DNA from 2 places in the Streptomyces sp. NPDC003456 genome. Region 1 is predicted to be linked to the other one. Evidence: riboswitches for the same ligand, from Rfam matches in the RefSeq annotation. Region 1 holds a riboswitch; the other holds the start of a gene.
The links. A riboswitch is a leader RNA that binds a small molecule or an ion and turns the genes downstream of it on or off. The one in region 1 is predicted to bind glycine.
Positions count from the first base shown of each region.

Region 1 (7,679 bases):
GGCCCTGTCGCCGCTCGTGGAGCCCTTGAGCCTGGACGAGGCGTTCGTCGACCTGGAGGCCGGAGGAAGGGCCTGGGACGAGCGCTCGGCGCGGCTGGTGGGCACGCAGCTGCGGGCGGACATCCGCGCCGCCACGGGCCTCACCGGATCGGTCGGGCTGGCGGCCTCCAAGATGCTCGCGAAGATCGCCTCCGAGCAGGCCAAGCCGGACGGTCTGGTGGTGATCGAGCCGGGCACCGAGCGGGCGATGCTCGGGCCGATGTCCGTGCGGACCCTGCCGGGGGTGGGGCCCGCGACGGGCGACCACCTGCGGCGGGCCGGGATCACCACGGTCGAGGAGATCGTCGAGGCGGGTGAGGACGAGCTGGTCCGGCTGCTGGGCAAGGCCCACGGGCACGGTCTGTACGCCATGGCGCTCGCCCGGGACGACCGGCCCGTGGTCGCCGAGCGGGAGGCCAAGTCGGTGTCGGTCGAGGACACCTACGACGTGGACATCCACGACCGGACCCGGGTGGGTCTGGAGGTGCAGCGGCTCGCCGAGCGGTGCGTGCGCAGGCTGCGCGGAGCGGGGCTGTCCGGGCGGACCATCGTGCTGAAGGTGCGGCGTTACGACTTCTCCACCCTCACCCGCTCCGAGACGCTGCGCGGGCCCACGGACGATCCCGCGGTGATCCGGGAGGCGGCGGGCCGGCTGCTCGACTCCGTGGACACGACGGGTGGGGTGCGGCTGCTCGGTGTCGGTGTCACCGGTCTCGCCGACTACACGCAGGAGGACCTGTTCGCGCAGGCGGCGGGGGAGCGGACCGAGACGGAAGGACCCGCCGAGGAGCGGGCCGCGGTGCCGGCCGAGGAACAGCCGCCGTCGCTCGCCGAGCGGCGCTGGCCCGCCGGGCACGACGTGCGGCACGCCGAGTTCGGGCACGGGTGGGTGCAGGGCAGCGGCCTGGGCCGGGTCACCGTACGGTTCGAGACGCCCGCCTCCTTGCCGGGGCGGGTGCGGACCTTCCGGATCGACGACCCCTTGCTGGAGCCGGCGGATCCGCTGCCGCTGGTGTTAGGCAGACCCGGGGGCGAGGCGGCCTCACCGGTGCCCGCGGAGAGCGGGAGCGAGGAGCGGCGGGTTGCGGAAGCGGAGACCGCGGACGGGCGCGAGAGAGAGGGCGTGGGCGTCGGCGAGGCCAGTGTGATCGCCGGGGCGGAGGATCGGCCGGCCGGGACGGCGCCGGCGTAGCAGGGGTGATCGTCCTCAGCCGTCCGTGCGGCGCAGCCGTGTCCGTGTCCGCGCGCAGGCCTACGCCTTCGTCTCGTCCGAGCCCGCCAGTTTGCCGAAGTCGTGGTCCTGGAGCGGGGGCGGGGCGGCGACGTCCAGGCCGTAGTGGTGGTAGAGCTGGAGCTCCTGCTCGGGGGAGAGGTGGCGGCCCACTCCGAAGTCGGGGGCGTCCTTGATGAGGGCGCGTTCGAAGGGGACGTGCAGCGCGCCCTCGATCAGCTCGCTCGGCTCGAGCGGGACGAACGCGTCCCTGCTGAACAGACCGGTGCGTATGGCGGCCCACTCCGGCTCGCCGGTGGCGTCGTCGAGGTAGACCTCGTCGATGGTGCCGATCCTGGTGCCGTTGCGGTCGAACGCCTTGCGGCCGATCAGACTGCGCGGATCGATGTCGGTACGCACGGGCCCTCCACATGGTCGCAAGTCACCTGTAGACCTAACAAAACGGTACAAGCGGGGATGCGGCCACTCGAAGGCTCGTGCGGCGACCTCGCTGGTACGCTGACAGCGGCTGCTGACCCCGTGCGGGAGAGTCCTCCAGACACCACCGGAGGCGCCGAAGGAGCAAATCCTCCCCGGAATCTCTCAGGCACACGTACCGCACGGACGAGGTCACTCTGGAAAGCAGGGCGGGTGTCGACGGCTTCCGCTCTCACCGACGGTGAAAGCCGGACGTCTTCGGGCGATCCGGTGAAGCTCTCAGGTTGAGATGACAGAGGGGGAGGCCGTCCGGGTACCCGCGCCGTGGTGCCCCTCGCAGGTCGTGTCAGACCAGGAGGCCTCCGCAATGACCGCCCACCGCATTCCGCTCTCCGAGCTCGAAGAGGCAGTCCCCTTCGAGCAGCGCCACATCGGGCCCGACCACGAGGCCCGCGCCAAGATGCTGGCCCACGTCGGCTACGGCTCGCTGGACGAGCTGACGGCCGCCGCGGTCCCGGCCGTGATCAAGAGCGCCGAGGCGCTGGACCTGCCGGGCGCCCGCAGCGAGGCCGAGGTGATCGCCGAGCTGCGCTCCCTCGCCGACCGCAACCAGGTCCTCGGTTCCATGATCGGCCTGGGCTACTACGGCACCCACACGCCGCCGGTCGTGCTGCGCAACGTCATGGAGAACCCGTCCTGGTACACGGCCTACACGCCGTACCAGCCGGAGATCTCGCAGGGCCGGCTCGAGGCGCTGCTGAACTTCCAGACCATGGTCGCCGACCTCACCGGACTGCCGACCTCCGGCGCCTCGCTGCTCGACGAGGGCACCGCGGCCGCCGAGGCCATGGCGCTGTCGCGCCGGCTGGGCAAGAACAAGAAGGGCCTGTTCCTCGTCGACGCGGACGCGCTGCCGCAGACGATCGCCGTCATACAGACCCGGGCCGAACCGACCGGGGTCGAGGTCGTCGTCGCCGACCTCAGCGAGGGCATCCCCGCCGAGATCGCCGAGCGCGAGATCAACGGCGTGCTGATCCAGTACCCGGGTGCCTCCGGTGCCGTGCGGGACATCAAGCCGGTCATCGACCAGGCGCACGGGCTCGGGGCACTCGTCACCGTCGCCGCCGACCTGCTCGCGCTGACCCTGCTGAAGTCGCCCGGCGAGCTCGGCGCGGACATCGCCGTCGGCACGACCCAGCGCTTCGGCGTGCCCATGGGCTTCGGCGGTCCGCACGCCGGTTACATGGCCGTCCAGGACAAGATGGCGCGCAGCCTGCCCGGGCGGCTCGTCGGGGTGTCCGTCGACGCCGACGGGAACAGGGCCTACCGCCTGGCGCTGCAGACCCGCGAGCAGCACATCCGCCGGGAGAAGGCCACCAGCAACATCTGCACCGCGCAGGTGCTGCTCGCCGTCATGGCCGGCATGTACGCCGTCTACCACGGGCCCGAGGGCCTCAAGGGCATCGCGCGGCGCACCCACCGGTACGCCACCGTCCTCGCCGCCGGGCTCGCGAACGGCGGGGTCGAGGTCGTGCACGGCTCCTGGTTCGACACCGTGACCGTGCGGGTCGAGGGCCGGGCCGCCGAGGTCGTGGCCGCCGCCCGGGACAACGGGGTCAACCTGCGCCTGGTCGACGCCGACCACGTCTCCATCGCCTGCGACGAGACCACCACCCGCGCCCAGCTGCGTGCCGTGTGGGCGGCCTTCGGCGTCGAGGGCGGTGTGGAGGCCTTGGACGCCGCCGCGGACGAGGTCCTCCCGGCCGCCGTGCTGCGCACCGACGACTACCTGACCCACCCGGTCTTCCACCAGCACCGCTCCGAGACGGCCATGCTGCGCTACCTGCGCAAGCTCGCCGACCGGGACTACGCGCTCGACCGCGGCATGATCCCGCTGGGCTCCTGCACCATGAAGCTCAACGCCACCACGGAGATGGAGCCGGTCACCTGGCCCGAGTTCGGGCAGCTGCACCCCTTCGCGCCCGCCGAGCAGGCCGCGGGCTACCTCACCCTGATCCACGAGCTGGAGGACCGCCTCGCCGAGGTCACCGGCTACGACAAGGTCTCCCTGCAGCCCAACGCCGGCTCCCAGGGCGAACTGGCCGGTCTGCTCGCCGTGCGCGGGTACCACCGGGCCAACGGCGACGAGCAGCGCACCGTCTGCCTGATCCCGTCGTCCGCGCACGGCACCAACGCGGCCAGCGCCGTGATGGCCGGCATGAAGGTCGTCGTCGTGAAGACCGCCGAGGACGGCGAGATCGACGTCGAGGACCTGCGGGCGAAGATCGAGCAGTACCGCGACGAGCTGGCCGTGCTGATGATCACCTACCCGTCGACCCACGGGGTGTTCGAGGAGCACGTCGCCGACATCTGCGCGCAGGTGCACGAGGCGGGCGGCCAGGTCTACGTCGACGGCGCCAACCTCAACGCGCTCGTCGGCCTCGCCAAGCCCGGCCACTTCGGCGGCGACGTGTCGCACCTGAACCTGCACAAGACGTTCTGCATCCCGCACGGCGGCGGCGGTCCCGGCGTGGGCCCGGTGGCGGTGCGCGAGCACCTGGCGCCGTACCTGCCCAACCACCCGCTGCAGCCCGAGGCCGGGCCCGAGACGGGCGTCGGTCCCATCTCGGCGGCGCCCTGGGGCTCGGCCGGCATCCTGCCCATCTCGTGGGCGTACGTCCGGCTGATGGGCGGTGAGGGGCTGAAGCGGGCCACCCAGGTGGCCGTGCTCAGCGCCAACTACATCGCCAAGCGGCTGGAGCCGCACTACCCGGTCCTCTACACCGGCCCGGGCGGCCTCGTCGCCCACGAGTGCATCATCGACCTGCGCCCGCTGACCAAGGCGACGGGTGTGAGCGTCGACGACGTGGCGAAGCGGCTGATCGACTACGGCTTCCACGCGCCGACGATGTCGTTCCCGGTGGCCGGCACCCTGATGATCGAGCCCACCGAGTCGGAGGACCTGGCCGAGCTGGACCGGTTCTGCGAGGCGATGATCGCCATCCGCGCGGAGATCGAGAAGGTCGGCTCCGGCGAGTGGCCCGCGGAGGACAACCCGCTGCGCGGCGCTCCGCACACCGCGGGCGCGCTCGCCGGCGAGTGGGAGCACGCCTACAGCCGTGAGGAGGCCGTCTTCCCGGGCGGTGTGTCGACCGCGGACAAGTACTGGCCGCCGGTCCGCCGCATCGACCAGGCCTACGGCGACCGCAACCTGGTCTGCTCGTGCCCGCCGCTGGACGCGTACGAGGACTGATCCGGCCGACCGGCCGCACCGGTCACAGGGAGGGGCTCCGCAGGTGCGGGGCCCCTCCTGTCGTGCGGGCCGCCCAGCCGTCCGGGAACCTCGGCCGGCGTGGCCGGGGAGCCGGACGCGAGGGGGCGCCGGGACCGAGCCGGCGGGGCCTCATGCCGGGTACGCGTGTGTCTGGGCCGCCTTGACCGCCGCCCACACCGGTGCCCCGGGGCGCAGATCGAGTTCCGCGGCCGCGACCGTGGTCAGGTCGGCGGTGAGGGGCAGTTCGCCGGTGAGGTCGGCGCGGATCTGGTCGCCGTGCGTCTCCAGCCCGGCGACCTCGCAGCGCCACAGGTTGCGGGCGCTGGAGCCGGCCGGACGCTCGCGGTACAGCGTCACCGCGCTCGGCGGGAACGCCACGAAGACCGGGCCGGACAGTTCCTCGGTGGTGGTGATGGCCGGGCCCGTGCCGAGCCGCACGGTGTGCCCCTCGGCCCGTCCCCGGTAGAGGTTGAGGCCGACCAGCCGGGCGATGTAGTCGGTACGGGGATGGCGGGCGATGTCGGCGGGCGTGCCCTCCTGGACGACCGCGCCGTGCTCGACGACGACCAGGCGGTCGGCCAGCACCATGGCGTCCAGCGGATCGTGGGTGACCAGCACGGCCACCGCCTCGAACGCGGCGAGGTGCCGGCGCAGCTGGGCGCGCACCTCGAGCCGTGTGCGGGCGTCGAGGGCAGCCAGGGGCTCGTCCAGGAGCAGCAGCCGGGGTTCCGTCGCCAGGGCCCGGGCCAGGGCGACGCGCTGGGCCTGGCCGCCGGAGAGGCGGCGGGGCTTGGCGCCGGCGTGGTCGGCCAGGCCCATGCGGTCCAGCCACTCGGCGGCCCGGGCCCGTGCCTCGGCCTTGCCGGCGCCCCGGCAGCGCGGGCCGAAGGCGACGTTGTCCAGGGCGGTCAGATGGGGGAACAGCAGGTAGTCCTGGAAGACGACACCCACCGGACGGGCCTCGGGGGGCAGGCTGTCCAGGGTCGTGCCGTCCAGGCGCAGATGACCGGAGGTGAGGGGGACGAGCCCGGCGAGGGCGCGCAGTGCGGTGGTCTTGCCGGCGCCGTTCGGGCCGAGCAGGGCCACGACGTCGCCCGGGGCGGCGGTCAGCGTGACGTCGAGCCGGAACGTGCCGCGCTCGACCAGGAGACGGGCGTCGAGGCCCTGGAGGAGCGTGCCCCCCTGCCTGCCGTCGTCGGGGTGGGTCATCGGGGAGTCGTCCAGAGCTCGGAGGGGCCTGCGTGGGGCAGCGGGCGGTGTCCCGCGTGACCGGCTCGCGTCCCGGTGCGCGTCCGTGCCGTCATGATGCCGTCATCCACCGGTCGCGCAGGGCCGCCAGCACCGCGATGGACACCGCCAGCAGCACCAGGCTGAGGGCGATCGCCGCGGCCGGGTCGTTCTGCAGGGCCAGGTAGACGGCGAGCGGCATGGTCTGCGTACGGCCCGGGAAGTTGCCCGCGAAGGTGATGGTCGCGCCGAACTCCCCCAGGGCCCGGGCCCAGGCCAGGACGGCGCCGGCCGCGATGCCCGGCGCGATCAGCGGCAGGGTGACCCGGCGGAACGCGGTGAACCGGGAGGCGCCCAGCGTGGCGGCGGCCTCCTCGTAGCGGGGGTCGGCGGCCCGCAGGGTGCCCTCCACGCTGATGACGAGGAACGGCATCGCCACGAAGGTCTCGGCGAGGACGACACCCGCCGTGGTGAAGGGCAGGGTGATGCCGAACCAGGAGTCCAGCCACTGGCCCACCACGCCGTTGCGCCCGAAGGCGAGCAGCAGGGCCACACCGCCCACCACCGGCGGCAGCACCAGCGGCAGGGTGACCAGCGCCCGTACGAAGCCCCGGCCGGGGAAGCTCGCGCGGGCCAGCAGCCAGGCCAGGGGCACGCCGAGGACGAGGCTCAGGCCCGTCGCAGCCGTGGCGCACACCAGGGAGAGGCGGAGCGCCTCCCAGACCTCCGGGCTGGTCAGCTGCTCGGGCAGGCTGCGCCAGGGCGCCCTGACCAGCAGGGCGATCAGCGGCAGGAGCAGGAAGGCCAGCCCGATCACGGCGGGGGCGAGCAGGGGAACCGGCACCGTCCGGCTCCGGCCGCGCGGGCTCCCGCGGCGCGGACGGTCGCGGTGCGGACGGTCGCGGTGCGGACGGCTCTTCCGCGTGTCGGTCACGGCTTGAGGAACCCGGCCCCGGAGAGCACCTTCCGGCCTTCGGCGGAGCGCACCAGGGCGATGAAGGCCTTCGCGGTCTCGGGGTTGCGGGCCTGCTCGAGGAGGGCGATCGGGTAGTCGTTGACGGCGTCGGCCGACTCCGGGAAGTCCACGCCGTCCACCTTGTCACCTGCCGCGCGCACATCGGTGCGGTAGACGACGGCCGCGTCGGCCTCCTTCAGCTCGACCTTCGTCAGGGCGCTCTTGACGTCCTGTTCGTAGGAGACGGGCGTGACCTCCAGGCCGGCCGCCTTCAGGGCCTTCCGGGCCGCCGCACCGCACGGGACCGCCTCATCGCACAGGACGACCTTGAGGCCGGGCTCGGCGAGATCCTTCAGGGAGGTGATCCCGTCGGGGTTGCCGGGCAGGGTGGCGATCTGCAGCCGGTTGCGGACGAAGACCGCGGGGGTTCCCGCCGCCGCCTTCCGGTCCGTCACGAGCGCCATGGTCGTGGGGCTGGCGGCCGCGAAGACGTCGGCCGGGGCGCCGCTGTTGATGCCGGCGGCGAGGCTGTCGCT
Region 1 covers NZ_JBIAOK010000002.1:9,466-17,144, forward strand. The annotation lists gene ACFYWG_RS05535 (DNA polymerase IV) at 1-1,231, shown strand, start outside; gene ACFYWG_RS05540 (PRC-barrel domain-containing protein) at 1,292-1,669, opposite strand; glycine riboswitch at 1,783-1,878, shown strand; gene gcvP (aminomethyl-transferring glycine dehydrogenase) at 2,055-4,940, shown strand; gene ACFYWG_RS05550 (ABC transporter ATP-binding protein) at 5,091-6,170, opposite strand; gene ACFYWG_RS05555 (ABC transporter permease) at 6,262-7,032, opposite strand; gene modA (molybdate ABC transporter substrate-binding protein) at 7,119-7,679, opposite strand, start outside.

Region 2 (7,679 bases), on a different contig from region 1:
CGACCCAGAGAACGACCCTGTACGGCTTTCGCACTGACGCCGGTAACTGCCGCTTCCTCGGCCGCACTCGGAGCCGCTTCAGCGGTCGGCTCGTGCAATGGTGCCGTCATCAGGCAGGGACCCCTCTTCTCAACCGGCGGTGGCCGGTCCGCGCATTCCGCTGTGGCGGCGTGTCTGTCCGTCGTACACAGGGGCGAACAACCCCCGGTGCGGGGAGTCTTCAACGCTTCGGCATTTTGCTGCCAGACTTGGCGGTGAAAGGATGCGTAAACGTGATGCTGTCTGGGGGATTCCGTTATCCGGACAGCGGGTAACGGCCACCGGTAACAGGCAAGTTGGGACATCCTGATCGGGTCGGGACGTTCCACCCTCGTCTACGCGCGAAGAGGAGGCCCCGGGCCCCGATACGGCCGCGCGGGCGGGGCGGTGGGAAGGCCCTCAGAGCCTGCCCTGCGCGGGAGGGTAGCCGTAGCCGGACGCGGGGGCCTGGACGGGGGCGGTGGCGTGGGCCTCGCGGTCGTAGAAGGGGCGGGCCTTCACCCGCAGCCACATGGCGACCGGGTCGTGCTCGTCCGACATGGCGACGGTCGAGACGGGCAGCCCGTCCGGCACGGCGCCGAGGGACTGCTGCATCATCGCGCGCACGGCGTCCACGGCCGGCGGCGACGTGTCGTACACGTCCAGTCCGATGGCGAGGTAGGGCGCGCCGAGCGCGGGCTGCACCCAGGCCCGGCGCAGCGCGCGCACGGCCGGGGTGCGATGGGCGTTCTGCGCGAGCAGGGCGTAGAACTGCGGGATCTCGATGGCCGGTTCGGACAGCCGCAGGGGGCCGGCCGGCTGGCGGTCCAGGCCGGTGGCGATCCGCCGCAGATCGAGCCAGGGGATGCCGACGCCGCCGCCGGGGGCGTGCGGGTTGAGCCAGAGCCCGTAGTGGTCGGGGTAGAGGGCGCGGGCCACGTCCAGCCCGTCGATCACCTCGTAGGAGCGGCTCCAGCCGCTGGCGGACAGCTCCTGGGCGGAGGTGACGCAGGGCGCGTAGCCGTGGCCGTCGACCTCCATCTTTCCGTACTGGGCGTCCGGGGAGCCGGCCTGGCCGTGCCACAGGAGCATCCAGATCTGGCCCGTGTGCGGGGTCGCGAGCGCGCGCAGGAGTGCCTCGTAGGCGTCGTAGCGCCCGGGCGTGACCTGGCGCAGCATGTGCTCGACCTGTCCGGCCGCGGCCGTGCCGCTCGCGCTCACCTTTACCGCCCCTTCGTACAACGCCTCGACCGTCACCTAGCTTAAGCCCGCCCGCCGGCTCGGGACTTGCCCGCGCGCGGCGGTGCGGGCGCGAGGGGGGTGCGCCGGGGTGCCGGGCCGGCCGCTACCGCTGGTAGAAGGGCCGGACCCGCTCCCTCATCCAGGCGCCCACGGGGTCCTCGGTGACGTCCAGGAGCACCAGGTTGACCGGCCAGGGGGCCGGCGCGGCGGTGACGGCCCGGGTGAGCGCCTCCAGGGGCAGGGCGCGCAGGTCCCCTTCCCACCGGGAGAGTTCGACGCCCACGAACATCACGGGGTCGGCGGTCTCGATCGCGGCGAGGCAGCGGCGGGCGGTGACGACGACGCCGATGGCCTCGAACTCGGTGGAGGCGGCGGCGAGGAAGTCGACCGGGTCGTCCTGCCAGTCGGGTTCGTACAGGCGGACGCGGCCGCCGCTGCCGGGTCCGTCGAGCGGGGTGCGCCCGGCGCGGCACAGCTCGGCGACAGCGGGGGGCGGCAGGGGGATGCCGACCACTCCGCCGGGATTGATCACGATGCCGGCGTGCGGGGGCAGCCCGCGGGCGAACTCCACGGCGGGCGCGATCGTGTACGACATGTGGGAGCCGGCGACGAGGTGGAACTGCTCCTCGGAGCTGAACACCGGCACGTACGCCTGGCCGTCCATCTCGACGGCGGGCAGGTCGAGGGGGCCGCTGTGCGGGCCGCCGCCGTTGGGCAGCGGGACCCAGACGAAGCTGCGCCCGAGCACCTCGACGATCCGGCCGCCGGCCGCGGGCCCGGCGCCCAGGGAGGCCGAGAGCACCTCCTCCAGCTCGTTGCCGGGCCATCCCCCGTGCGAACGGGTCTGCGCCTGCGCCGGGAACCCGGCCGGGAAGTCCGCCGGAACGTCCATCTGCCTACCGCCTGCCTCACGCCAGTGCCAGTGCCGCCAGAAGGCTAACGGCTCGGGGCCGGACACGACCGGGACGGGCCACGCGCCGGGGCGGGGACCGGGGCAGGGGGCCGGGAGCCGAGGACCGGGGGCCGGGGGCTGGGACAGGGACCGGGGGCCGAGGGCCGGGGGCCGGGGGCCGGGGATCGGGGCCAGGCGCCGAGGGCCGGGGTCGGGGGCCGGGACAGGGACCGGGGCCGAGGGCCGAGGGCCGGGGCAGGGGGCAGGGACCAAGGGCCGGAGGCCGGGACAGGGACCGGGGCCGAGGGCCGGGGCAGGGGGCAGGGACCAAGGGCCGGAGGCCGGGACAGGGACCGGGGCCGAGGGCCGGGCGCCGAGGGCCGGGCAGGGGCCGGGGGCAGGGGTCGGGGGCAGGGACCAAGGGCCGGGGGCCGGTGCAGGGACCGGGGGCCGGGCGCCGAGGGCCGGGGTCGGGGGCCGGGGTCGGGGGCACGGACCGCGGCCGGAGGCAGGGGCCGGGGCCGGGGGCCGAGGGCCGGGCACGTGTCCCGGTCGGCAGCCCCGGTGGGGCGGGCGACCGGCCCACCGGGGCGCCGGATCAGCGGCCCTCGGAGCGCCGGTCCGTGAAGGTGATCCGGTGCAGTGCCGCTGCCGTGTCGCGGTCGGTGAGCGTGGCCGAGGCGCAGCCCTGCGGGAGGCGGCCGCGCTGCACGGCGCGCAGCAGCCGGTCCATGGCGGCGCGGTGGCGGCGGAAGGCGTAGCGGGAGACGCCGCGGCCCCGGTCCCGCTGGCCGGCCAGGGCCTGCTCGGGCGGGACGTCGAGGAGGAGCAGGTGCAGGGCGCCGCCCCGGCGGCGGGCCTCGCGGGCGACCCAGCGGCGCACCCACGCCTGGGTGCCGCAGTCGTGCACCACGAGCCCCTCACCGGTGCGCAGCGCGCGGCGCAGCCCGGCGTAGTGGGAGAGGCGGACCAGGGGGCGGTAGACCGCGTACGGCAGGAAGCGCGGGGTGCGGCGCTCCCAGCGGTCGCGGGTGTCCTGGGAGTCGACGCGCGGGCCCGGGACGGCGCGCCGCATCAGCGTGGACTTGCCGCTGCCGGGCAGCCCGGTGACCACGACGACGTCGCGGGCGCCGAAGACCAGCACGCGCGGGCCGCGGCCGCCGCGCTCGCGCAGGTCGCGGACGGTGGGCGCCGGGCCGCGGCCCGCCCGGGCCGCCCTCGCCGGCACGGCCGGCTGCTCGGGCAGCGCGATGCCCGTGGTCGTGGCGTACGCCCTGGACCTGTTCACCGTGATCGTCCTCCCCTGGGGCCAGGTACGCCGGTACCGTCCCCGCCGAGTGTAAAGAGAAGGTAATGCCGCAGGCCTCTCATTTCGGTCCGGTTCCTGCAACAGGGCTGCCACAGGTCTCCGGGCGCGGCGCGCGGGACGGCGCACTTGCTGAGAAGGTCCCCCTGCCGCGCAAGAAGGATGCGTGCAATGATGTGCGCGCCAACTGCATACCGGCCGTTTGAATCCGCGCGGGAGAGTTCCCAGCACCGCTGACGCTGGGGCGCCGAAGGAGCAAGTCCCTCCCTTGAATCTCTCAGGCCCCGTTACCGCGCGGGCGAGGCACATCTGAAAAGCGGGCCCTCCCCTGCCCCGGCAGGCCGGCTCCACCCAAGGTGCAAGCCATGGACCAGCGCGGTCATGGCGAACCTCTCAGGTTCCGATGACAGATGGGGAGGACCGACCTCGCCCTCCCTCACGCTCGAACGAGTTCGCGCGGGAGGTAGCCCCATCGCCCTGGGAGACGACCGACTGTGAGCAGTACAGGAGAACTCCGTCACACCGCGCTCGATGCCCTGCATCGCTCGCTCGGCGCGACGATGACCGACTTCGCCGGCTGGGACATGCCCCTGCGCTACGGCTCCGAGCGCGACGAGCACCTGGCCGTGCGCACGAAGGCCGGGCTCTTCGACCTCTCCCACATGGGCGAGATCACCGTCACCGGCCCCCAGGCCGCCGCCCTGCTCGACCACGCCCTGGTGGGCAACATCGGCGGTGTGAAGCCGGGCCGGGCCCGCTACACCATGATCTGCCGGGCCGACGGCGGCATCCTCGACGACCTGATCGTCTACCGGCTGGGCGAGACCGAGTACATGGTGGTCGCCAACGCCTCCAACGCCCAGGTCGTCCTGGACGCGCTGACCGAGCGCGCCGCCGGCTTCGACGCCGAGGTGCGCGACGACCGGGACGCCTACGCGCTGATCGCCGTCCAGGGCCCGGAGTCCCCCGGCATCCTGGCGTCCCTCACGGACGCCGACCTGGACGGGCTGAAGTACTACGCGGGCCTGCCCGGCACGGTCGCCGGGGTCCCGGCCCTGATCGCCCGCACCGGCTACACCGGCGAGGACGGCTTCGAGCTGTTCGTGAAGCCGGAGCACGCCGTCGAGCTGTGGCAGGCGCTGACCAAGGCCGGTGAGGGCGCCGGGCTGGTGCCGTGCGGTCTGTCCTGCCGCGACACGCTGCGCCTGGAGGCCGGCATGCCGCTGTACGGGCACGAGCTGACCACCGCCCTGACGCCCTTCGACGCCGGTCTCGGCCGCGTGGTGAAGTTCGAGAAGGAGGGCGACTTCGTGGGCCGCGAGGCCCTGCGCGAGGCCGCCGCCCGGGCCGAGCAGAACCCGCCGCGGGTGCTCGTGGGCCTGGTCGCGGAGGGCCGCCGCGTCCCGCGCGCCGGGTACGCCGTCGTCTCGGGCGGCGAGGTGATCGGCGAGGTCACCTCCGGCGCCCCCTCCCCCACCCTGGGCAAGCCGATCGCCATGGCCTACGTCGACGCCGCGCACGCCGCGCCCGGCACCCCCGGCGTCGGTGTGGACATCAGGGGCAGTCACGAGCCGTACGAGGTTGTGGCGCTGCCGTTCTACAAGCGGCAGAAGTAGACACTGGCCGGGGGCCGCCCCCGTGGCCCGGCCGTCGTCACCCCGTTCACCAGCAGTCCCCCTTTTCACAGCACTCCCGCGCGTACAGGAGAATCCAGGCCATGAGCAACCCCACGCAGCTGCGCTACAGCAAGGAGCACGAGTGGCTGTCGGCCGCCGAGGACGGCGTGTCGACGGTCGGCATCACGGAGCACGCGGCCAACGCGCTCGGCGACGTGGTCTTCGTCCAGCTCCCCGAGGTCGGTGACACGGTGTCCGCGGGCGAGACCTGCGGCGAGCTGGAGTCGACCAAGTCGGTGTCCGACCTGTACTCCCCGGTCTCCGGTGAGGTCACCGAGGTCAACGAGGACGTCGTGAACGACCCGTCCCTGGTGAACTCGGCCCCCTTCGAGGGCGGCTGGCTGTTCAAGGTGCGGATCACGGACGAGCCGGGCGACCTGCTCTCCGCCGACGAGTACACCGCGTTCTCCGCCGGCTGAGAGGTCGTAGCCGTATGTCCGTCCTGAACACCCCCCTGCACGAGCTCGACCCGGCCGTGGCCGCCGCGGTCGACGCCGAGCTGCACCGCCAGCAGTCCACGCTCGAGATGATCGCCTCGGAGAACTTCGCCCCGGTCGCGGTCATGGAGGCGCAGGGCTCGGTCCTCACCAACAAGTACGCCGAGGGCTACCCGGGTCGCCGCTACTACGGCGGCTGCGAGCACGTCGACGTGGTCGAGCAGATCGCGATCGACCGCGTCAAGGAGCTGTTCGGCGCCGAGCACGCCAACGTGCAGCCGCACTCGGGCGCCCAGGCCAACGCGGCGGCGATGTTCGCGCTGCTCAAGCCGGGCGACACCATCATGGGCCTGAACCTCGCCCACGGCGGTCACCTGACCCACGGCATGAAGATCAACTTCTCCGGCAAGCTCTACGACGTCGTCGCCTACCACGTGGGCGAGGACGGCCGGGTCGACATGGCCGAGGTCGAGCGGCTGGCCAAGGAGTCCCGGCCGAAGCTGATCGTCGCCGGCTGGTCGGCGTACCCGCGGCAGCTGGACTTCGCCGAGTTCCGCCGGATCGCCGACGAGGTCGGCGCGTACCTGATGGTCGACATGGCGCACTTCGCCGGGCTCGTCGCGGCCGGGCTGCACCCCAACCCGGTGCCGCACGCGCACGTGGTCACCACCACGACCCACAAGACCCTCGGCGGCCCCCGCGGCGGTGTGATCCTCTCCACGGCCGAGCTGGCCAAGAAGATCAACTCCGCCGTCTTCCCCGGTCAGCAGGGTGGTCCGCTGGAGCACGTGGTCGCCGCCAAGGCGGTCGCCTTCAAGGTCGCCGCCTCGGACGACTTCAAGGAGCGCCAGCGCCGTACGCTGGAGGGTGCCCGCATCCTGGCCGAGCGTCTGGTGAAGGACGACGTCCGGGCCGTGGGCGTGGACGTCCTGTCCGGCGGCACGGACGTGCACCTGGTCCTGGTCGACCTGCGCGACTCCGAGCTCGACGGGCAGCAGGCCGAGGACCGGCTCCACGAGATCGGCATCACCGTCAACCGCAACGCGATCCCGAACGACCCGCGTCCGCCGATGGTGACGTCCGGTCTGCGGATCGGCACCCCGGCCCTGGCCACCCGCGGCTTCGGTGCCGATGCCTTCGCCGAGGTCGCGGACGTCATCGCCGAGGCGCTGAAGCCGTCGTACGACGCGGAGGCCCTCAAGGCCCGGGTGAAGGCCCTGGCCGACCGGCACCCGCTGTACCCCGGTCTGAACAAGTAACGAAGAAACCTTTCGGGCGCCGCGCCGGCCACAAGCGGGCGCGGCGCCCACCCCCTTGGCACCACCCCCGTAGTCAGGAGTTCCCCCCGTGGCCATCTCGGTCTTCGACCTGTTCTCGATCGGCATCGGCCCGTCCAGCTCCCACACCGTCGGCCCGATGCGCGCGGCCGGCCTGTTCGCCCGGCGGCTGCGCAACGAGGAGCTCCTGGAGTCCGTCGCCTCGGTCCGGGCGGAGCTGTACGGCTCGCTCGGCGCCACCGGCCACGGCCACGGCACACCCAAGGCCGTGCTGCTCGGCCTGGAGGGCGACTCCCCGCGCACGGTGGACGTGGAGAGCGCCGACGAGCGGGTGGAGGCGATCAAGGCCGGCGGCCGGCTGAACCTGCTCGGCGAGCACGAGATCGCCTTCTCCTTCGACGACGACATGGTCCTGCACCGCCGCAAGGCCCTGCCGTACCACGCGAACGGCATGACCCTGTGGGCGTACGACGCCTCGGGCGCGGAGCTGCTGACGAAGACGTACTACTCGGTGGGCGGCGGGTTCGTCGTCGACGAGGACGCGGTCGGCGCGGACCGCATCAAGCTCGACGACACGGTGCTGAAGTACCCCTTCCGCACGGGCGACGAGCTGCTGCGCCTCACCCGGGAGACCGGCCTGTCCATCTCGGCGCTGATGCTGGAGAACGAGCGGGCCTGGCGCACGGAGGAGGAGATCCGGGAGGGCCTGCTGGAGATCTGGCGGGTCATGCAGGCGTGCGTGGCGCGCGGGATGTCCCGGGAGGGCATCCTGCCGGGCGGTCTGAAGGTGCGCCGGCGGGCCGCCAACACCGCGCGCAAGCTGCGCTCCGA
Region 2 covers NZ_JBIAOK010000004.1:805,986-813,664, reverse strand. The annotation lists gene ACFYWG_RS19825 (ABC transporter permease) at 1-110, opposite strand, end outside; gene ACFYWG_RS19820 (enhanced serine sensitivity protein SseB C-terminal domain-containing protein) at 439-1,239, opposite strand; gene ACFYWG_RS19815 (enhanced serine sensitivity protein SseB) at 1,364-2,152, opposite strand; gene ACFYWG_RS19810 (AAA family ATPase) at 2,751-3,440, opposite strand; glycine riboswitch at 3,662-3,761, shown strand; gene gcvT (glycine cleavage system aminomethyltransferase GcvT) at 3,953-5,074, shown strand; gene gcvH (glycine cleavage system protein GcvH) at 5,176-5,553, shown strand; gene glyA (serine hydroxymethyltransferase) at 5,568-6,830, shown strand; gene ACFYWG_RS19790 (L-serine ammonia-lyase) at 6,919-7,679, shown strand, end outside.
Region 2: it holds a riboswitch for glycine, as region 1 does, so the genes downstream of both, gcvT (glycine cleavage system aminomethyltransferase GcvT) here and gcvP (aminomethyl-transferring glycine dehydrogenase) in region 1, are expected to answer to the same signal.